Regions from separate parts of the Mesorhizobium sp. ORM8.1 genome, predicted to be linked through region 2. Evidence: riboswitches for the same ligand, from Rfam matches in the RefSeq annotation. Region 2 holds a riboswitch; each other region holds the start of a gene.

Region 1 (5,281 bases), 2.8 Mb from region 2:
CGAGACACGCGCCAAGTTGATCGCGGCCGCCCGCCATGCCTTCGGCACGATCGGCTACGCGGAGGCCTCGATGGACGATTTCACGGCCTCGGCCGGCCTCACGCGCGGCGCACTTTATCATCATTTCGGCGACAAGAAGGGGCTGCTGCAGGCGGTGATCGCCGAGATTGACGGCGAAATGGCTGTGCGGGTCAACGAGGTGGCCGCGCGCGCGCCGACCCGCTGGCAGCGCTTCGTCGACGAATGCACGACCTATATCGAAATGGCGCTGGAGCCGGAAATCCAGCGCATCATGTTCCGCGACGGCCCGGCGGTGCTCGGCGATCCGGCGCAGTGGCCGAACGCCAATGCCTGCATCGCCTCGATGACCGATCATCTCACCACGCTGCAGGAAAAGGGCGTGGTCGTTTCCGGTGTCGATCCCGAGACCGCCGCGCGGCTGATCAATGGCGCCAGCAGCCAGGCCGCCCAGCGCATCGCCAATTCAAAGGATCCGGAAGCGACGTCAAGGAAAGCGATAACGGCATTTAAGCAATTGCTTGAAGGCTTACTCAAGAAGACCTGACAATAGCACCAGAATAACGATACGAGCCGGGCTTGTGCACCAGTTTTGCGCGATGCAAACCTGTCGCGCAATTGACTTTCCCAGGCGCGGGCGCATGGTCTTCAGCCACTTCTAAGGCGGAGAGTCGGGGCCATGTGGGACTTCAGCATCGGCAAGTCGGTGTCCATCATGATGCGGACATGGCCGTTCATCGTCTTTCGCATGATCGTCTATTTCGGCATCACGATTGCCTACATCATGGCGACCGGCACGGGCGCCAGCGTCGGCTACGGCGTCGGCCACATCTCCACCGATCCCGACGGCCCGGCGTCGTTTGCGCTGTGGGGCGGCGTTGTCGGCTTCGGCATCGTCTCGATCGCCGTCTACTGGATCCGCGAATACATCCTTTATGTGCTCAAGGCCGGCCACATCGCCGTCATGGTCCACCTGATCGACGGCCACGACGTTCCCGACGGCCAGAGCCAGATCGCCTATGCCAAGGAAGTGGTCACCCAGCGTTTCGCCGAGGCCAACATCCTTTTCGTCGTCGACCAGCTGGTCAAGGGCGCCATCCGCGCCATCACCGGCCTGATCGGCGGCATCGCCGCCTTCCTGCCCATTCCGGGCCTCAGCGGCCTGGTCAGCTTCGTCAACACCATCATCCGTCTGTCGCTGACCTATGTCGACGAGATCATCCTCGGCTACAACATCCGCATCAATTCGAACTCGCCCTTCGAGACAGCGCGGCAAGGCGTCGTGCTTTACGCGCAGAACGGCAAGCACATGGTCAAGAACGCCGTCTGGCTGGCGGTGATCATGTGGGGCGTGTCCTTCGTCATCTTCCTGTTGATGCTGGCGCCTGCCGCCGCGATCCTCTGGGTCATGCCCGGACAGCTGGCCGGCTGGGCCTTCGTGCTGGCCATCGTCTTTGCCTGGGCCTTCAAGGCGGCCTTCATCGAGCCGTTTGCCATCGCTTCGCTGATGCAGGTCTATTTCGACGCCATCGAAGGCCAGACCCCCAATCCGGAATGGGATCGCCACCTGGCCGAGGCATCCTCGAAATTCAAGGAATTGCGCGACAGGGCGCTCGGCGCCTTCGGCGGCGGCTCGCGCTGGGATACGCCCCGGGCGGCTTGATCAGCTCTTTGAAGGGCTGCCAAGCCCTGCAATCGCCGATTTCAGCGACGCCTCGCCGGCGCCGCGAAATGTCTCGCTCATCACCAGTTCCGGCAAGGCCAGGCGCTTGCCCCAGCCATGCGTTTCGAGATCCGGCTTCGGCGCGAATTCCGAGACGCGGCCGACGCACAGATAAGCGATCGGCGTGACGTGTTCGGGGATCGACAAAAGCCGCTTCAACGCCTCCGTTTCGATGATGCTGACCCAGCCGACCCCGACACCCTCCGCTCGAGCCGCCAGCCAGAAATTCTGCACGGCGCAGACGGTGCTGTAGAGGTCCATCTCCGGATTGTGCCAGCGCCCAAGCGGCGAGTCCTTCGATCGCTGCCGGTCGCAGGTGATGCACAGATTGAGCGCGCTCTCGCAAATGCCTTCGAGCTTCAGCTTCCGGTAGAGTGCCTGCCGTTCGGCCTCGATGGCCGGCAGTTCCTGTTCGCGCGCGGCCAAAAACAGGTCGCGCACCTGCCGCCGTCTTGTCGCATCGCGGATGACGATGAAATTCCACGGCTGCATATAGCCGACCGACGGCGCATGATGGGCGGCGGTGATGAGCCGCGCCAGCACGCCATCGTCGAGGTTGTCGGTCGAAATGGCTGCGCACGTCACGCCGGGTGAACATCGCCCGGTAGACCGCGTCGCGCGCCAATTGGTCAAAGTCATCGCCGCCGATGGCGGGCGTCTGTGCTTGCATCGCTTTTCCCCTGCGATAAGCAGCCCCCGCCTGACCAAGCGGGTGACCATGTCTGCCAGGCCGGTCTTCTGGCTCGGGATCGACCCGCGTCCGGCGCCTTCCCGTCAACGACAGTGGCGTTTGCCGGCGCGGTCCCCCTCACAGCGTTGGGCACGCCACGGAATAAAACCGTGTTCCCGATTCTCCCGCGTCGCGGGCACCAGGCAGCGATGCGACCTTATCGCGAAGCTTGGCTCCCGCCAATGCCGTCAGCGACACGGCAAGGCGCGATTGTCCCCAGCCATTCGGCATTCAAACATGGCCATCGCGGCCATAGGTCCCTAGATTAGGGGCCATGGCCACACGTCTCTACACCCATCCGATCTTTCTCGAACACATCACGCCGCCCGGCCACCCCGAGCGTCCCGACCGTCTGCGTGCCATCGAGCGTGTGCTGGACGATGAGGCGTTTTCGGCGCTCGACCGCGTCAAGGCGCCGGAAGGCGACGAGGCGACGATCCTCTACGCCCATCCCGAGGATTTCGTTGAGCGCGTGCGCGCGGCGATCCCCGAGAGCGGCATCGCCTCGATCGACGCCGACACCAGCGCCAGCCCGAAGAGCTGGCAGGCGGTGGTGACGGCGATCGGCGCCGCCAACGCGGCTGTCGACGATGTCTTCGAGGGCCGCGCGGCAAACGTCTTCGTTGCCGCCCGTCCGCCCGGCCACCATGCCGAAAAGGCCACGGCAATGGGCTTTTGCCTGTTCAACACGGCGGCCATTGCGGCACGCTATGCACAGAAGAAACACCAGGCCGAGCGCGTCGCCATCATCGACTGGGATGTCCATCACGGCAACGGCACGCAGGACATCTTCTGGGACGATCCGTCGGTGCTCTATTGCTCGACGCATCAGATGCCGCTTTATCCGGGCACCGGCGCCAGGAGCGAGACCGGCGCCGGCAACATCGTCAACGCGCCGCTGGCGCCGCAGACCGGCAGCGATTTGTTCCGCGACGCTTTCCTGTCGCGCGTATTGCCCTCGATCGACGCCTTTGCGCCGGATCTGATCATCATTTCCGCCGGTTTCGATGCGCACCATCGCGACCCGCTGGCCGAGATCAACCTGACCGAGGACGATTTCGACTGGGCGACCGGCCAGTTGATGGAACGCGCCGGCCGCCACAGCGGCAACCGGCTCGTCAGCTTGCTGGAAGGCGGCTACGATCTGCAAGGACTGGCATTTTCAGTCGCCGCCCATGTCGGGCGGCTGATGAAGGGATAAAGTATGGCTGTCGAAGGCAATGAGGACGTCAAGGCGATGAGCTTCGAACAGGCGCTCGACGCGCTGGAGAAGATCGTCGATGATCTGGAGCGTGGCGACGTCCCGCTCGACCAGTCGATCAAGATCTATGAGCGCGGCGAGGCGCTGAAGGCCCATTGCGACCGGTTGCTGAAGGCCGCCGAGGACAAGGTCGAGAAGATCAGGCTGTCGCGCGACGGCAAGCCGGTGGGAACAGAGCCGCTCGACGCAGAGTAATTGAAAACGGTGGGGCAAAGAAAGTAGGTAAGGAGTTCAAGCTATGTGCCGCAACATCAAGACCCTGGCCAATTTCGAACCGCCGGCGACCAATGACGAAGTGCATGACGCGGCACTTCAGTTCGTGCGCAAGCTGAGCGGTTCGACGAAACCCTCCAAGCGCAACGAGCACGCGTTCCATCATGCCGTCGAGGCGATCGCGGCCGTTGCGCGCGAACTGCTCGATTCGCTCGAGACCAACCAGGAACCACGCAACCGCGAGGAAGAGGCGGCCAAGGCGAAAGCCAGGTCGGCGCTGCGCTTCGCCTGAGGGGTCGATATGAGCTTCTTTCCGGGAAACGATCCTGAGCCCGGCGATGCCTTCGCCTGCGATCAGATCGAGTTGATGGTCATCCCCAACGCCAAGGACATTGGCGGCTTCGAGGTGCGCCGCGCGCTGCCGACAGCCAAGCGTCGTCTGGTCGGGCCGTTCATCTTCTTCGATCGCATGGGTCCGGCCATCCTGCGCGCCGGCCATGCGCTCGATGTGCGCCCGCATCCGCATATCGGGCTTTCCACCGTCACTTATTTGTTCGACGGCAAGATCAGGCATCGCGACTCGCTCGGCACCGAAATGGTGATCCAGCCCGGCGACGTGAATTTGATGACCGCGGGGCGCGGCATCGTCCATTCCGAGCGCACGCCCGAGGAATTGCGCGGTGCGCCGATGTCGGTGTCCGGCCTGCAGACCTGGCTGGCGCTCCCGGACGGCAAAGAGGAAGTCGCCCCGGTGTTCGAGAACACCTCTGCAATACGCTTGCCGGAAGTCGACGCCGAGGGCGTCAGCGGCCGCGTCGTGATCGGCGAATTCTCGGGCCTGCGCTCGCCGGTCGCGACCGCCTCGGACACGCTTTACGCCGATCTCAGCCTGGCGGCAGGCGCCAGCGTGAAGATCCCGGCCGATGCCGAGGAGCGCGCCATCTATACGCTCGAAGGCGAGGTTTCGATCGCCGGCGACCGTTTTCCGGCCGAGCGGCTTCTGGTGTTCAAGCCGGGCGAGGAGATCGTCGTTTCGTCCGAGCGCGGCGCCCATTTCATGCTGTTCGGCGGCGCCTCGCTGGGCTCCAAGCGCTACATCTGGTGGAATTTCGTTTCCTCCTCGAAAGAACGCATCGAGCAGGCCAAGCAGGAATGGAAGACAGGCCGCTTCGATATCGTTCCCGGCGATGAGGAGGAGTTCATTCCGCTGCCCGAAGGTTAAGGCGTGTCGATATTCAGGTGATGCCGCCCTGCAAATGCCGGTTTCCTGCGCTTCCGGTGCTCGCGTACTTTAAGTACGCTCCGCTCCGGTTCTCGGAAACCACCATTTTCGGCG
Region 2 (5,281 bases):
TGCGCGAGCCAGAGGCGCGCTCATAGAACACCATCAGCTTTTCGCGCTCGACGAAGCCCCACAGCGGCGGCGTCAGCGCGCCGACGTCCATCGCCTGCGTCGTCACATTGAGGATGTGCGACATGATGCGGCCGATTTCGGAGTAGAGCACACGGATCAGCTGACCGCGCCTCGGCACCTCGATGCCGAGCAGCCGCTCGGCGGCCAAAGCGAAGGCATGCTCCTGGTTCATCGGCGCGCAATAGTCGAGCCGGTCGAGATAGGGCACGGCCTGCAGATAGGTCTTGGCCTCGATCAGCTTCTCGGTGCCGCGATGCAAGAGCCCGATATGCGGATCGACACGGTCGACCACTTCGCCGTCCAGCTCCAGCACCAGGCGCAAAACACCGTGCGCCGCAGGGTGCTGCGGTCCGAAGTTGATGTTGAAATTGCGGACGGAGGTTTCAGCCATCGTGGCGCCTCAATTTGCCTTCGCCTTTTCATCGCCCGGCAGAACGTAATCCGTTCCCTCCCAAGGGCTCAAAAAGTCGAAGTTTCTGAACTCTTGCTTCAATTCCACCGGCTCGTAGATGACGCGCTTGGCTTCGTCGTCGTAGCGCACCTCGACGAAGCCGGTCAGCGGGAAATCCTTGCGCAGCGGATGGCCGTCGAAGCCGTAGTCGGTGAGGATGCGACGCAGGTCCGGATGGCCGGAAAACAGCACGCCGTAGAGGTCGTAGGTCTCGCGCTCGAACCAGTCGGCGCCGGGATAGACGCCGGTCAGCGACGGCACCAACGTTTCCTCGTCGGCATGGACCTTGAGCCGGATGCGGACGTTCTGCTTCGGCGACAACAGATGATAGACGACGTCGAAGCGCCTGGCGCGCGACGGATAGTCGGCGCCGCAAACGTCGATGATCGAGATGAACTGGCAGCGCGGATCGTCGCGCAGGAAAGTCGCCACTTCGATCAGATTGCCCGGCTCGACCAGAAGCGTCAACTCGCCATAGGCCAGCACGGCCTCGCCGATGCGACCGGCCAGTTTCTCGCCGAGATAGGTGGAGAGTTCGTTCAACGCCTGGGTCATCGGCTCACCGTTCGATCGTGCCGGTGCGGCGGATCTTCTTCTGCAGAAGGAGAATGCCGTAGAGCAGCGCTTCGGCGCTCGGCGGGCAGCCGGGCACATAGATGTCGACCGGCACGATGCGGTCGCAGCCGCGCACCACCGAATAGGAATAGTGGTAATAACCGCCGCCATTGGCGCAGGAGCCCATCGAGATGACGTAGCGCGGCTCCGGCATCTGGTCGTAGACCTTGCGCAGCGCCGGCGCCATCTTGTTGGTCAGCGTGCCGGCCACGATCATGATGTCGGACTGGCGCGGAGACGCTCGCGGCGCGACACCGAAACGCTCCGAATCGTAGCGCGGCATCGAGGTATGGATCATCTCGACCGCGCAGCAGGCAAGGCCGAAGGTCATGAACATCAGCGAGCCGCTGCGCGCCCAGGTGATCAGCGCTTCGGTCGAGGTGACAAGGAAACCCTTGTCGGCCAGCTCGTTGTTGATTTCGAGGAAGAAGGGATCGTCCTCCCCCACCGGCCGACCGGTGTTGGGGTCGATGATACCCTTGGGCTTCGGCGCGACGAGGGTGCCTGAACTATCGTTCAATCCCATTCCAGCGCTCCTTTTTTCCATTCATAGGCAAAGCCGATGGTCAGCACCGCCAAAAACACCATCATCGACCAGAAACCGAGCATGCCGATTTTCGAGAAGGAGACGGCCCACGGAAACAGGAAGGCCACTTCCAGGTCGAAGATGATGAACAGGATCGACACCAGGTAGAAACGGATGTCGAATTTCATGCGGGCATCGTCGAACGAATTAAACCCGCATTCATAGGCGGAAAGCTTTTCCGGATCGGGATTGCGGTAGGCCACCAGGAACGGCGCCACCAGCAGCGCCAGGCCGACGACCAGCGCCACGGCGATGAACAGGACGATCGGCAGGTACGAACTCAGGAGTGCGCTCATGCGGCGGCTTTCCTCGGCGGGCCAGTTCACTTTGATTACAGCAACGAACTCTAATGCGGAAGCGTGACAGTTTAACCGCTGAACCGTTTTAAGAGGCCCATGCTGCAACGCGGCGAGGGTTAGCGCAGCGGTTTCAGCGAAGCAAGTCAAACCTTGTTCAAATTACCGCCCTGGACGCCATATCGGAGGAAACTGGTCCGATCCCATCCGGTTTGATTTCCTTCGCTTTTTACTCCACTTTTGTCTCCTGACACATCTCCCGCCATTTGCCTGCTAGCATCACCGGAATCACCGGCTAAAAATCCGGCAAACGATCAGGGCAAGGGCGCCTGGATGAAGGACAAGATTTCGCTTCGTATGGCCCGGCGCATCGCGCTCGGCGCGCAAGGTTTCACCGACCCGCGGCCTTCCGGCGCACCCGACCGGCGCCACCTCGCCCGCGTTCTCTCCCGCACCGGCCTGCTGCAGATCGATTCCGTCAGCGCCGTGGTGCGGGCGCACTATATGCCGCTCTATTCGCGCCTTGGCCCCTACCCGCTCGCGCTGCTCGACAACGCCGCCGTCACCCGCAAGCGCACCGTGTTCGAATACTGGGCGCATGAAGCCTCCTTCCTGCCGGTCGAGACCTGGCCGCTGATGCGCTGGCGCATGCAGCGCGCCGAGCAAGGCGACGAAATGTATCTCGGCCTCGCCAAATGGGGGCGTGAACGCAAAGAGTTGATCGACGAGATCTATGGGCAAGTCGCCGAACGCGGCCCGATCGCCGCCTCCGACATAGAAGGCCACAAAGGCAATGGCGGCTGGTGGGGCTGGAGCGAGGCCAAGCACGCCTTCGAATGGCTGTTCTGGGTCGGTCGCATCACCACCGCCTACCGGCGCGGCTTCGAGCGCTACTACGATCTGCCGGAGCGTGTGCTGCCGCAGGCCGTGCTCGACCTGCCTGTCCCTTCCGTCGAGGACGCGCATCGCGAATTGCTGCGCATTTCCGCCCGCGCCCACGGCATCGCCACCTATGGCAACTTGCGCGACTATTTCCGTCTGGCGCCCGGCGACACCAAGGACCGCATCGAGGAACTGGTCGAAATGGGCGAGTTGCTGCCGGTGAGCGTCGAAGGCTGGGACAGGACCGCCTATCTGCACAAGGATGCCCGTTTTCCCCGCCGGATCGAGGCGCGTGCCTTGCTCGCGCCGTTCGACCCGGTTGTCTTCGAACGCACGCGCACCGAAAAACTCTTCAATTTCCGCTACCGCATCGAAATCTACACGCCGGCCGAAAAGCGCCAATACGGCTATTACGTGTTGCCCTTCCTGCTCGGCGACCGGATCGTCGCCCGCGTCGACCTCCGCGCCGACCGTCCGGCAGGCGTGCTGCGCGTCCATGCCGCCTATGCCGAGCCCGACGCGCCGCCGGAGACAGCCGCTCAGCTCTTCGAGGAATTGAAGCAGATGCAGGCCTGGCTCGGCCTGGAAAGCATCGAGGTGACGCCGGCCGGCGATTTGGGACCGGCGCTGGCCGACATCGCAGTGTCGTAGCCACGCGTTGACACCGCTGCCTCCAAAAGCCTAAATCCGCTTCAGACGGTCCCCTGCCCGCAACGGCAAGGGCCAAGAGGGAATGCGGTGCGGGCGAGAAAAACCCAAATCCGCGGCTGTCCCGCAACTGTAAGCGACGAGCCAAAGCCGAAAACCACTGGGATGTTCCCGGGAAGGCGGCTACTCAAGGCGACGACTCGCGAGCCAGGAGACCTGCCGTCTGAGAGAAAGAATCCGATCGCCCGGCGGGTTTCCGGGTAAGGAGCCCGGCTTTTTGGACCACAACGGCAGTTTTTCGGCTGGCACAGCGGACAATTCGTCCGACGACGGCGACGCTTTGGCCGGCGTGACCGTCATCGTCTGCGCTTCCTGCCGCGATGAGGCCGGCTCCGATGGCCACCCGCGCGCCGGCGAGTTGCTTGCCGAGGACACCCGCCGCGCCGCCTGCGATGACAAGATCCGCGTCCGCACCGTCGAATGCCTCGGCAATTGCAAGCGCCGGCTGAGCGCCGCGATCCTGCGCGACGGCTGCTGGAGTTATGTTTTCGGCGACCTGACCACGACCAGTGGCGCCGACCTCGTTGCCGGCGCAAAGCTCTTCGCCACGTCGGCCGACGGTCTCATCCCGTGGCGCGGCCGCCCCGATTGCCTCAAGCGCGGCCTCGTTGCCCGCATCCCTCCCCTCGACATGCTGAAGGACTGACCATGAGCGCTCCAAATACGGCCGGCAACCTCTCCCGTGTTCCCTGCACCGTCGTCACAGGCTTCCTCGGCGCCGGCAAGACGACGCTGGTCCGCCACCTGCTGGAGAATGCCGGCGGCAAGCGCATCGCCATCATCGTCAACGAGTTCGGCGACATCGGCATCGACGGCGAAATCCTGAAAGGCTGCGGCATCGACACCTGCCCGGAGGAAAACATCGTCGAACTGGCCAATGGCTGCATCTGCTGCACCGTCGCCGATGATTTCGTGCCGGCGCTCGACCAGATTCTTGCGCTGACGCCGAAGGTCGACCACATCCTGATCGAGACTTCGGGCCTCGCTCTGCCAAAGCCGCTGGTCCAGGCTTTCCAATGGCCGACGGTGAAGAGCCGGGTGACCGTGGACGGCGTCATTGCCGTGGTCGACGGCCCGGCGCTCGCCGAAGGCCGCATCGCCAACGACATGGACGCTTTGCAGGCGCAGCGCGCCCAGGATGACAGCCTCGACCACGACGACCCGGTCGAGGAAGTGTTCGAGGACCAGATCGCCTGTGCCGACCTGATCATCCTGTCGAAGAACGACCTGATGGACGCCGCCGGCTCGGCCCGCGCCAACGCCATCATCGGCGAACACTCGGCCCGCGCGGTCAAAATCGTGCCGACCTCGCATGGCAAGGTCGATCCCTCGGTGCTGCTCGGCCTCGGCCTCGCCGTCGAGGACGACATCGAGAACCGCAAGTCCCATCACGACGGCGCCTTCGACCACGAGCATGACGACTTCGACACGTTCATTGTCGACATTCCCTCGATCGCCAATCCGGACGAGCTGGCAAAGCGCGTCGCCACCGCCGCCGAAAAGGAAAACGTGCTGCGCGTGAAGGGTTTCGTCGAAGTCGGCGGCAAGCCGATGCGGCTTCTGCTGCAGGCCGTCGGCCCGCGCGTCAACCACTACTATGACCGCGCCTGGACGGCCGAGGACGATCGGCGTTCGCGTCTCGTCGTCATCGGCCTCAAGGGGCTGAACCGCCCGGCGATCGAG
Region 3 (5,281 bases), 1.9 Mb from region 2:
GCAAGGGCAGCGCTGCCGATTTCAAAGGCACGGTCGACCTGATGTTCGAGCGTGGCGAGCTGGCCCATACAAGACCGAAAAAATGGCACGCGCCGCGCACGATCGCTCTGTGGCTGCCGATCTGGCTCGGCCCGGTGCTGCTGATAGGGCTGGCTACAGGCTCGACGAGTGTCTGGACGCATATCGGCGGCTTTTTCAGTCTGATGGCGGTCGTCACCTTTGGCGGCGCCTATGCCGTTCTCGCCTATGTCGCGCAAGCGGCTGTGCAATCTTTCGCCTGGCTGGCTCCCGGCGAGATGGTCGATGGGCTCGGCCTCGCCGAAACCACGCCGGGACCATTGATCCTGGTGCTGCAATTCGTCGGCTTCATCGCCGCCTTTCGCGCACATGGCGTGCTTGATCCGCTGCTGGCCGGCACACTGGGCGCCCTGCTGACCCTATGGGTGACGTTCACGCCGTGCTTTTTCTGGATATTCCTCGGTGCCCCCTACATCGAAGCCCTGCGTGGGAACAAGGCTCTGTCGGCCGCCCTCACGGCCATCACGGCGGCGGTCGTCGGCGTTGTGCTGAATCTGGCACTATGGTTTGCGCTCCACGTGATCTTTCATGAGGTGCGCAACATCGGTTGGGGAATGAACGTACCGGTATTGTCCTCGCTCGACTGGCGGGCCGCACTATTGTCCGCAGCCGCAATGATCGCCGTTTTCAGATTGAAAATCGGCATGTTGCCGACCTTGGCCGGGTCGGCGCTGGCCGGATTGGTGCTCATGGCTATCCACGCATAGGTCGGGAAACGCCCCGAGCCTCCAATATCGGCATTGGCGCTGGTGGCTCGGCTGTTGTCCACGGCGATGATAAATCCTAAGCCGCCGCCAGCGCTACCGCATCGGCGCCTGCCGGAAAGCGCAGCGTGCCGGTGGTGTCGTTGACGGCGTGCCACACGCCTTCGGCGACGTCGATTTCCCTGGTGGTCAGCTGCACAGCCATGGCCGGCTTGTCGAGGTCGCCGAAGATCGACTTGGCGAAATCGGCATAGGCCTGCGGGATCAGGTCCTGGACGCGGACTTCGGTGTTTTGCGAGAACCTCGTCGTCGGGCCGTAGCCAGGCTCGACCAGTTTGGCGCGCACGCCAAAGGGAGCGAGTTCCAGCGCCAGCGAGCCGGTAAAACCTTCGATCGCCTGCTTGCTCGCGGTGTAGGGCGCCGCCAGCGGGAAGGGCGCGAAGGTGGCGCTCGACGTCACGTTGACGATGACGCCGGAGCGGCGCTCGCGCATCTGCGGGATCACAGCTTGGCACATCGCCATGACGCCAAACGTGTTGGTCTCGAAGACCTTGCGGATATGTGCCATCAACGTCGCCTCGAAGGCGCCGGCGATACCGACGCCGGCATTGTTGACCAGCGCGTCGATCGGCCCAGCGGCCGCGATTGCCGCCGCAATGCTGTTCTCGTCGGTCACGTCGAGCGGCAGGATGCGCAGCGACGATGAGCGCGGCAGGATGTCTTCGCGCGGCGTGCGCATGGTGGCGATGACATTCCAGCCCTTGGCGAGGAAATGGCGGGCGGTCTCCAGGCCATAGCCCGAGGAGGCGCCTGTGATCAGGATGGTTTGCATGGGATGGTTTCCTTGTTGTTCGGTGGTTTATCGCACCAAGGTACGCTCAGGAGGCAGGACTATCTATAATTGACAGTCCATATTTTGTTTTCGAAAGTCCTGAAATGGTTGACCCTCTGTCAGAAGTCATTGGCTTGCTGAGGCCCCGCGCGGTTTTCACCAAGGGCATCAGCGGCGCGGGACGCTGGGGCGTGCGCTATGCCGATTTCGGCCATCCGAGCTTTGCCATCGTCGTCGAGGGAGCCTGCCGCCTTGCGATGGACGGGCAACCGCCCTTGACGCTGGAAGCCGGAGATTTCGTCCTGCTGCCGACCACGCCGGGCTTCACCATGACGGGCTTCGAACCTGTCGTCCCGACCTTCGTCGACTCCGACCTTGCCGCGACGACCGAGGGCGAGGTGCGGCACGGTCGGCAGGACGGCCCGCCCGATTTGCGCATGCTGGGCGGCTATTTCCTCTTCGACAGCGAGGATGCCGGCCTGCTGGTCTCGCTGCTGCCTGGACAGATCCATGTCCGTGGCGTCGAGCGGCTGTCGGTGCTGGTCAGGCTTTTGATCGAGGAAGCGGCCGGACGGCATTCGGGGCGCGATCTGGTGCTGACCCGACTGATCGAGATCCTGCTGGTCGAATCGCTGCGCCAGACGCAGACGCCGGACGCGCCCACCGGCCTGCTGCGCGGCCTCGGCGACGTACGGCTAGCGGAGGCGATCCGCCAGATGCATGCCGATCCGGCGCGGCCCTGGACGATCGTCGAACTGGCGAAGGAGGCGGCACTATCCCGCTCCGCCTTCTTCGACCGTTTCCTGCGCAGCGTCGGCATGCCGCCGATGGAGTATCTCTTGGCCTGGCGCATGGCGCTGGCCAAGGACATGCTGCGCCGCCAGAAGGCCGACATCGCCGAAGTCGCCGAGCGTGTCGGCTATGGCTCGGCCAGCACCTTCAGCACCGCTTTCAGCCGCCATGTCGGCCAGCCGCCCGGGCGCTATGCCAGGGCGGCGCATTAGAGGCCTGCTACTTACTGTACCGGGATATGGGCCATGATGAATCGCAAGGCGTCATCATAGCTGGCGAAGTCGTCAACATTGGCGGCGAGCGGCTTGTGTTGGCCACTCACGGCCCAGACCTGCTTGTCGCCGGTCGATTTGAGGAGGTAGAAAAACGCGGGACATTCATTGTCGACGAAGACGAAGTACAGGTCTTCGTCCCGAAACATCTTCTTCACGGTTATCATGGATTGCGCGCGGCAACAGCGCCATGCCTTGTTTGAACCAATGCTGCTTAGCCAAACCGCCGCCGCGAGTCGAGTGGTCGCAATCTTATCTCAAGCTGATCAGCGCCGTGCCGACGATTGCCAGAAGCGCGCCGGCCCAGGCGGCGTTCGTCGGCCTTTGCCCGCTGCGCAGCCACACCAGCGGCAGGATGATGATCGGCGTCACCGAGGACAGCGTCGAGATGATGCCGACATTGCCGGCGAAACGATCAATCTCTGGCAGGCGCTGGGCGTTCTCCTGGTGCTTTGCGGCATCGTGCTTGCCATCGGCATGCCCAGGGGGGGAACGCGGCCCTTGAGCTCGCTGAGGAACATGGAGCTCAGCGCGCTGCAGCAGGCGGCGGTGACGGTGAGGGCTTCGGGGAGGAGCATGTTGGCCGTTGCGAATCCGGAGGCCGGGCGATTTCCCGATCCTTACGCCAGCCGGTGGCAGTCCGCTAGGCAGCGCATGGGCTGGCACGGATCGTCGCTGGGCCGATTGTCGTCCTTGCGCTTTGCCAGCGTCGCTTTCGTGTGGACGCCTGCCGTGGGCGGATGGTTAGATCGCGGCGTTCAAGGTGCCCTTCGGTCTGAGTCGGTCTGAGGGATAATTGGGAAGCCGGTGAGATTCCGGCGCTGCCCCCGCAACGGTAGCGAAGCTTGCGTTCCGACGAAAAGCCACTGGTGACAAGCCTGGAAGGTGTCGGAACAGGTCCCGCAAGGGACAGCTTCGAAGCCCGGAAACCAGCCTCGAACATCGTTGAACTCGACTGATCGCGGTGGGCGGTCAAGAGGCAGATACGGATCGGCCTTAGCGCCGCCCGTGACTTTCCTCCATCACCACTAGGTTCAGTCCTTGCAAAGAAGGACGAACATGGATTCGCACAGCAAAATACCCGGGCTTGCGCCGGGCAGGCCGGAACGTCCTCGCAGGATGCGCCGGGCCAACGCGACGACGATGCGCGCCGTCTCGCCGCTGCCGCCGCCGGAAGAAGTCTTCGCCGACTGGCTGCTGTCGGTGCCGCATGACGCCGATCTGGAAGCGGCGGCGCTGAAGAAGATCGCGCTGATCGACCACTGCGGCTCTCTGCATCCCGACCTGCAGCGGCTGCGCACCTTGCTGGCCGCCGTCGCTGGCACTAGCGCCTGGCCAATGCGCGTCCGCAAGCTCTGAAATTCCCGACGCGGTGGCGCCGTTGATGGGCCGCTTCGCCGATTATGATGGCGGCGTCACCTCCATCCGATGGAGCACAAGAGCTGCGTTACATCGGCTGGTATCTGGACGAGATCAGCCGGCCCTGAGCAGGCGGGCTGTCGCTAGATTGGGCGTGTGCGCGAGAAGGGCGAACCGAAGATCGACCACCCGGCGGCGATGAGCGCTGCGACCACGGCGACGAGCGCCGCAAGGCTCGGCATGTGGAAGACCATGTCGCGCCAGCGCGGCTCGACCACCCCGCCGGTGCTGAAGCTTTCGCCGCTGAACTGGCACAGGATCCAGGAGGCGCCGCCGCGCACCATGTCGGCGTCGATGTCGGAAATCAGCGCCTTGGCGTCGTGCGCGGCGGCGGGCATCGTCGCCATGTAGGTGAGCAACGCCTTGGCGGTGGCGAGATAGGCGTGGCTGCACTCGTTGAACGGGCTTTGCTCGTCGGCAAGGCTGCCCGGCATCAGGCCCCACAGGCAATAGGTGAATTGCAAATTGCCGTGATTGTAGAGCCGCCGGAAGGTCGGGTCGGTCACGGTCTGGCGCTGGGCAAGCGCGAGGATATCGCTGCGATAACGCGCGATCACGGCCATCTGGCCATGGGTCAGGCTGGGGATCTGGATGCCGGGAGGAGGGGGTGCCGAGGAGCCGCTATGGGCTTGCGCTGGCGCGATGGCCAGAGGGCCGGACACGATCGTCAAAAACAAAACGGCCGCCAGGGCGCGAAACCATGGCGGCCGATACATTGCGATATCAGGCGTAGCGGCGGGCGGCGCCGCTTCGCTTGCCGGCCGAGCTGACGCTCGGCAACCGCCCCGAAGGCTAGTCCGACCACGGCCCACAGAATGAGCTGGATGCCGAGCGAAGCGACGCGGAACTGCCACAGCACGACCGCCGAGAAGTTCTCCGGCACTTCGTTGATGTCGGGAAGGGCTGCCTTGACCAGTGCGAAGACGACGAGGAAGGCGAGCGCCGCGACGATCGAGGCGTTCCAGCCGCCGAGCCTGCTCCACAGCCGCTGCGCCAGGCCGACCGCCGCCACCATGGCCGCGATCGAAATGACGATCATGATGAAGAACAACTCGGTTCTATAGCCGATGGTTTCGGGATTGCCGACCGCGGGCGGGTTGGCCGGATATTTCAACTGAGGCACCACGATCACGGCGAGGAAGCCGAGCACGGCGAGCAACGCCGAGGTGCCGCGCGGACCGAGC
Region 4 (5,281 bases), 3.3 Mb from region 2:
GCTGGCGAGATCACCAGCCACGCGCAGATCGACTACAGCCAAGTTGCCCGCGATATCATTCTGGACATTGGATATGACGACGATGCGGTCGGCTTTGACGGGCCGGCGTTGCGCCGTGATCTTGGCTTTGACCGAGCAGTCGCCCGACATCAGCCAGGGCGTCGACGAGGGACGAGGGCAGGATCTCGAGCAGGGAGCTGGGGATCAGGGACACATGTTCGGGTACGCGTGCAATGAGACCGAAACATTAATGCCTTTGCCAATCCAACTTGCTCACGATTTGACAAAAAGACAGGCGGAGGTGCGCCAAGCCGGACGCCTTGGGTGGCTTCGCCCAGACGTTAAATCTCAGGTGTCCGTCCGGTATGAGGGTTTGCGCCCGGTAGCGATTGATACCATAGTCCTGTCGACGCAGCATGACGAGGAGGTCTCACAAGCCACGGTCCGCGAAGGCGTCATTGAGGAGATCATAAGGCCGGTCTTGCCCCACGACTTGGATACGACGGGGATAAGGTTCCTGGTCAATCCAACAGGCCGGTTCGTGGTCGGTGGGCCGCGCGGCGATTGTGGGCTCACCGGCCGCAAGATCATCGTCGATTCCTACGGCGGCATGGGGCGTCACGGCGGTGGTGCCTTTTCGGGCAAGGACCCGTCCAAGGTTGATCGGTCGGCCGCCTATGCGGCGCGGTACGTCGCAAAGAACGTCGTTGCCAGCGGACTCGCGGAGGTCTGCGAGGTTCAGCTTGCTTATGCGATCGGTGTGGCCGCACCGGTCTCAGTCCTCGTCAATACATTCGGAACCGCAAAGATTGATGAAAAAAAGATCGAACGCGCGGTCCTTGAGCTTTTCGATCTCCGGCCGAAAGGCATCATCAAGACGCTGGATCTCCTGCGGCCGATTTATCGCAAGACCGCGACATACGGACATTTCGGCCGCGAAGAGCCGGAGTTCACCTGGGAAAAGACGGACAGAGCTGACGACCTGTCGCGTGAGGCAGGACCGGCAGCTGCTTGATGCGTCGGTATTGGATGCTTTCGGCATAGGACGACCCATTCCACACTCGGAAGAAACACCCCGGGCCTGCATGGCAAGAAGCCGGCTCGGGTTTTTGGCGGAGACACTGATGTCGAAATATGACGTGCTTTGCATCGGCAATGCCATTGTCGACATCATCGCCCAGTGCGACGAGGCATTCCTCGAGACCAACGGCATCATCAAGGGCGCGATGAACCTCATCCACACACAACGCGCCGAACTGCTCTACAGCCGCATGGGCCCGGCGATCGAGGCCTCCGGCGGCAGCGCCGGCAACACGGCGGCCGGCGTTGCCTCCTTCGGCGGCCGCGCCGCCTTCTTCGGCAAGGTCTCCAACGATGCGCTGGGCGAGATCTATGCGCACGACATCCATGCCCAGGGCGTCGCCTTCGACACCAAACCGCTCAAGTGCGAGCCGCCGACGGCCCGCTCGATGATCTTCGTCACACCCGACGGCGAGCGCTCGATGAACACCTATCTCGGCGCCTGCGTCGAGCTCGGCCCGGAGGACGTCGAGGCCGACAAGGCGTCGGGCGCCAGGGTCACCTATTTCGAAGGTTATCTCTGGGATCCGCCGCGAGCCAAGGAAGCGATCCGGCAGACGGCGAAACTGGCGCACGCGGCAGGCCGCGAAGTGTCGATGACGCTGTCGGATTCGTTCTGCGTCGACCGCTACCGGGGCGAATTCCTCGACCTGATGCGCTCGGGGACGGTCGACATCGTCTTTGCCAACAGCCACGAGATCAAGTCGCTCTACCAGACATCGTCCTTCGACGAGGCGCTGGCGCAGATCTGCAAGGACTGCAAGATCGCCGCCGTCACGCGGTCTGAAAAAGGCTCGGTCATCGTGCGCGGCGACGAGACCGTGGTCATCCAGGCTACCGCCATCAAGGAGCTGGTCGACACGACCGGCGCCGGCGATCTCTACGCCGCCGGCTTCCTGCATGGCTACACGCAAGGTCGCGACCTCAAGACCTGCGGTGACCTTGGCTCGCTGGCGGCCGGACTGGTGATCCAGCAGATCGGCCCGAGGCCAAGACAGAATCTGCGCCGCGAGGCCGAGCAAGCCGGGTTGTTGTAGGCGGCATTTCGACAAGGTGCTGCCCACCGCACTTGCTGCAGGGCTGTTAAGACAAGCGCGTCTAAATCGAAATGTCGCGTGCCCGTCCGTGAAGGATGGCGGTTTTCTCCAAATTTCAATTTTGCAGGCTCAGGAACGTTGTCGCACCTCGGGCCGGTACTGCCGGCCGATCATGCTGGCCAGCACGCCCAGTTTTGGCGAAACTCGTTTAAGCCGGGATCGTGTGACCGGCAGATTGCCCGAGCAGCGAGGCACCACCGGCGCACGGCGCAAATGGCTCAGCTCTACCGCGACCTGCGACTTGAGAACACGCCGTAAACGACGATTTCACATAAACACATAAACATTTCTTTATGCGACATTGACAGCAGAGCGACCTGCTGCGATTGTCTGCATGTCGTGGTTCTCCGCAAGGCGTTGCCGTAGCGGAGCTAAGAGGGAAGCCGGTGCAATGCCGGCGCTGCCCCCGCAACTGTAAGCGGCGAGCCAACCCAACAATGTCACTGGGGCGAACTGCCCCGGGAAGACGGGGCAGAGGCTGTGACCCGCGAGCCAGGAGACCTGCCACGGTGAACAACGTCCATGGGCGGGGTGTCTGGTGGCCGCGGTAGCTCGGCGTTGATGCCGGCCTGCTAGCGCCTCCCTTGTCCCCGCCCCCAACCATCGGGGTATGGAATGAATGTCTCCCAACAAGTTCCCATAGCAACGCTTGGCGTGCCGCGTATCGGTCGCCGGCGAGAACTGAAATTCGCGCTTGAAAGCTACTGGTCCGGAAAATCGTCTGCTGACAACCTTCTGGCGACGGCAAAGGCGCTCCGTGCAGCCAGTTGGAGCGAGCAGCACGACCGCGGCGTGTCGAAAATCCCGTCGAACGATTTCTCACTGTATGACCATGTGCTCGACACCGCAGCAATGCTCGGCGCCGTGCCAGCTCGTTACGGCTGGACGGGCGGCGAGGTCCCGCTCGACATCTACTTCGCGATGGCGCGCGGGACGCAAGGCGATGCCGCGGGTTGCGGACACGCCAGTCACGAGCGTGCGGTTCAGGGGCAGCGCGTAACCGCGATGGAAATGACCAAATGGTTCGACACGAACTACCACTACATCGTGCCGGAGCTGGGCGAGGATCAAACATTCGCCCTCTCGTCGACGAAACCAGTCGATCACTTTCTGGAGGCAAAAGGGCTCGGCATCCATACACGCCCGGTTATCCTTGGACCGGTCACCTTCCTCAACCTGGCGAAGTCTCCCGACCACGGTTTCAATCCCATAGCGCTCCTACCGCGGCTGCTGCCCGTCTACGAGCAACTCCTGCGCAGGCTGGAGCTCTCGGGGGCCGACTGGGTGCAGATTGATGAGCCGGCGCTTGTGCTCGACCTTAACCCGAACGAACGAGCTGCCTTCGAATTCACCTACGGGCAGCTGTCGAAAGCCGCGCCCGAGTTGAAAATTATGCTGGCCACCTATTTCGGGCCGCTGGGAGACAATCTCGATACCGCGCTTTCACTGCGCCTGGCGGGCCTACATCTCGACCTCGTGCGCGCTCCCGAGCAGTTGGATACGGTTGGTCGGCTCGCACCGAAGGATCTGGTGCTCTCACTTGGCTTGATCGACGGCCGCAATGTCTGGCGCGCGAACCTGACTGCCATTCTCGACCGCATCAAGCCGATCGTTGCCGGCTGGCCGCTGGACCGCGTCGAGATTGCGCCTTCGTGCTCGATGCTTCATGTGCCGATCGACCTTCGGATGGAGACCGCGCTCGACGTGGACGTCGGTTCGTGGCTGGCATTCGCCGCCCAGAAGACCGAAGAGCTGCTCGTACTGGCCCAAGCCTTGTCCGAAGGCAGAGAGGCCGTAGCGGGCGCGCTGAAGGCTTCTGAAGAGGCGGCCGCTGCGCGCGCAATGTCGGGAAAGGTCCATGATCCGCTCGTCCACGGGCGCGTAAGCAGCATTGACGGCGCCATGAAGCAACGAAAGAGCGCATTTGCCAAGCGCTCGAGAGTCCAGGCTGACACGCTCGGGCTGCCGCCGTTCCCCACGACGACCATCGGGTCCTTCCCGCAGACGCCCGAGGTGCGCAGGGCGCGCTCCGCACATGCCAAGGGCCGACTGAGCTATATCGACTACCAGGCCTTCCTGAAGAAGGAGACGGAGGCGGCGGTCCGTTGGCAGGAGGAGATCGGGTTGGACGTGCTGGTGCACGGCGAGTTCGAACGAAACGACATGGTGCAGCATTTCGGGGAGCAGCTGTCCGGCCTCGCCTTCACCCAGCATGGCTGGGTGCAAAGTTACGGCTCCCGGCTTGTGCGCCCTCCCATCATCTTCGGCGACGTATCACGGCCCAATCCGATGACGGTTTCCTGGTGGCAATTTGCCCAGTCGCTGACGAAAAAGCCGGTGAAGGGCATGCTCACCGGCCCAGTGACGATCCTCAACTGGTCTTTTGTTCGCGACGACGTACCCCGCGCCGAGGCCTGCTGCCAGATCGCGCTCGCCATCCGCGATGAAGTGGCCGACCTGGAAAGAGCTGGCGCAAGGGTGATCCAGATCGATGAGGCCGCCTTTCGCGAAGGCTTGCCCCTGCGGAAGTCGGATTGGAAACATTATCTCGGCTGGGCTGTCGAATGCTTCCGGATCGCTTCGACGGGTGTAGAGGACGCGACCCAACTTCACACGCACATGTGCTATTCGGAGTTCAATGAGATCATCGATTCCATCGCTGAACTGGACGCGGACGTAATTTCGATCGAGACGTCGCGCTCCAAAATGGAACTGCTAGACGCCTTCACCAAGTCCAAATATCCGAACGAAATCGGCCCCGGGGTCTACGATATTCACTCACCAAGTGTCCCGGAAATCGGCGAGATTTTGCACCTTGCCCAACTTGCCCGCGAGCGACTGTCGGACAGCCAACTATGGGTCAATCCAGACTGTGGTCTCAAAACAAGGAAATGGGAGGAGGTCCGCCCTGCCCTCATCAACATGGTCGCTGCAGCACGCGCGCTGCGGGAGAATGTCCAGACGCAGGCCGCTGGGTCCCTGTGACGGCAAACATGTGACCAGCTGGCTTCGCGGATAATTTGAGGCAGAAAGGACGCCATCGAAAAGTCGCGCGCAAGTCGGTAGGCACGAGTGGGGCCCCGCCCTCGTCGTCTAGCCGAAGG

Evidence for each region. A riboswitch is a leader RNA that binds a small molecule or an ion and turns the genes downstream of it on or off. The one in region 2 is predicted to bind cobalamin.
Region 1: it holds a riboswitch for cobalamin, as region 2 does, so the genes downstream of both, bluB (5,6-dimethylbenzimidazole synthase) here and ACVDG8_RS32130 (DUF1636 family protein) in region 2, are expected to answer to the same signal.
Region 3: it holds a riboswitch for cobalamin, as region 2 does, so the genes downstream of both, ACVDG8_RS05085 (hypothetical protein) here and ACVDG8_RS32130 (DUF1636 family protein) in region 2, are expected to answer to the same signal.
Region 4: it holds a riboswitch for cobalamin, as region 2 does, so the genes downstream of both, metE (5-methyltetrahydropteroyltriglutamate--homocysteine S-methyltransferase) here and ACVDG8_RS32130 (DUF1636 family protein) in region 2, are expected to answer to the same signal.

Annotation. Positions count from the first base shown of each region.
Region 1 is NZ_CM132600.1:1,805,591-1,810,871, reverse strand. It holds gene ACVDG8_RS09535 (TetR/AcrR family transcriptional regulator) at 1-565, shown strand, start outside; gene ACVDG8_RS09530 (hypothetical protein) at 698-1,681, shown strand; gene bluB (5,6-dimethylbenzimidazole synthase) at 1,682-2,326, opposite strand; cobalamin riboswitch at 2,453-2,630, opposite strand; gene ACVDG8_RS09520 (histone deacetylase family protein) at 2,746-3,672, shown strand; gene ACVDG8_RS09515 (exodeoxyribonuclease VII small subunit) at 3,676-3,927, shown strand; gene ACVDG8_RS09510 (DUF2277 domain-containing protein) at 3,971-4,237, shown strand; gene ACVDG8_RS09505 (pirin family protein) at 4,247-5,167, shown strand.
Region 2 is NZ_CM132600.1:6,446,916-6,452,196, reverse strand. It holds gene ACVDG8_RS32155 (NADH-quinone oxidoreductase subunit D) at 1-451, opposite strand, end outside; gene ACVDG8_RS32150 (NADH-quinone oxidoreductase subunit C) at 461-1,066, opposite strand; gene ACVDG8_RS32145 (NuoB/complex I 20 kDa subunit family protein) at 1,071-1,652, opposite strand; gene ACVDG8_RS32140 (NADH-quinone oxidoreductase subunit A) at 1,643-2,008, opposite strand; gene ACVDG8_RS32135 (winged helix-turn-helix domain-containing protein) at 2,342-3,541, shown strand; cobalamin riboswitch at 3,571-3,776, shown strand; gene ACVDG8_RS32130 (DUF1636 family protein) at 3,816-4,244, shown strand; gene cobW (cobalamin biosynthesis protein CobW) at 4,247-5,281, shown strand, end outside.
Region 3 is NZ_CM132600.1:979,715-984,995, reverse strand. It holds gene chrA (chromate efflux transporter) at 1-785, shown strand, start outside; gene ACVDG8_RS05100 (SDR family oxidoreductase) at 862-1,614, opposite strand; gene ACVDG8_RS05095 (cupin domain-containing protein) at 1,719-2,618, shown strand; gene ACVDG8_RS05090 (hypothetical protein) at 2,630-2,836, opposite strand; cobalamin riboswitch at 3,423-3,630, shown strand; gene ACVDG8_RS05085 (hypothetical protein) at 3,738-4,037, shown strand; gene ACVDG8_RS05080 (hypothetical protein) at 4,181-4,774, opposite strand; gene ACVDG8_RS05075 (CbtA family protein) at 4,765-5,281, opposite strand, start outside.
Region 4 is NZ_CM132600.1:2,381,651-2,386,931, forward strand. It holds partial or broken gene metK (methionine adenosyltransferase) at 1-1,015, shown strand, start outside; gene ACVDG8_RS12235 (adenosine kinase) at 1,125-2,117, shown strand; cobalamin riboswitch at 2,501-2,700, shown strand; gene metE (5-methyltetrahydropteroyltriglutamate--homocysteine S-methyltransferase) at 2,817-5,162, shown strand.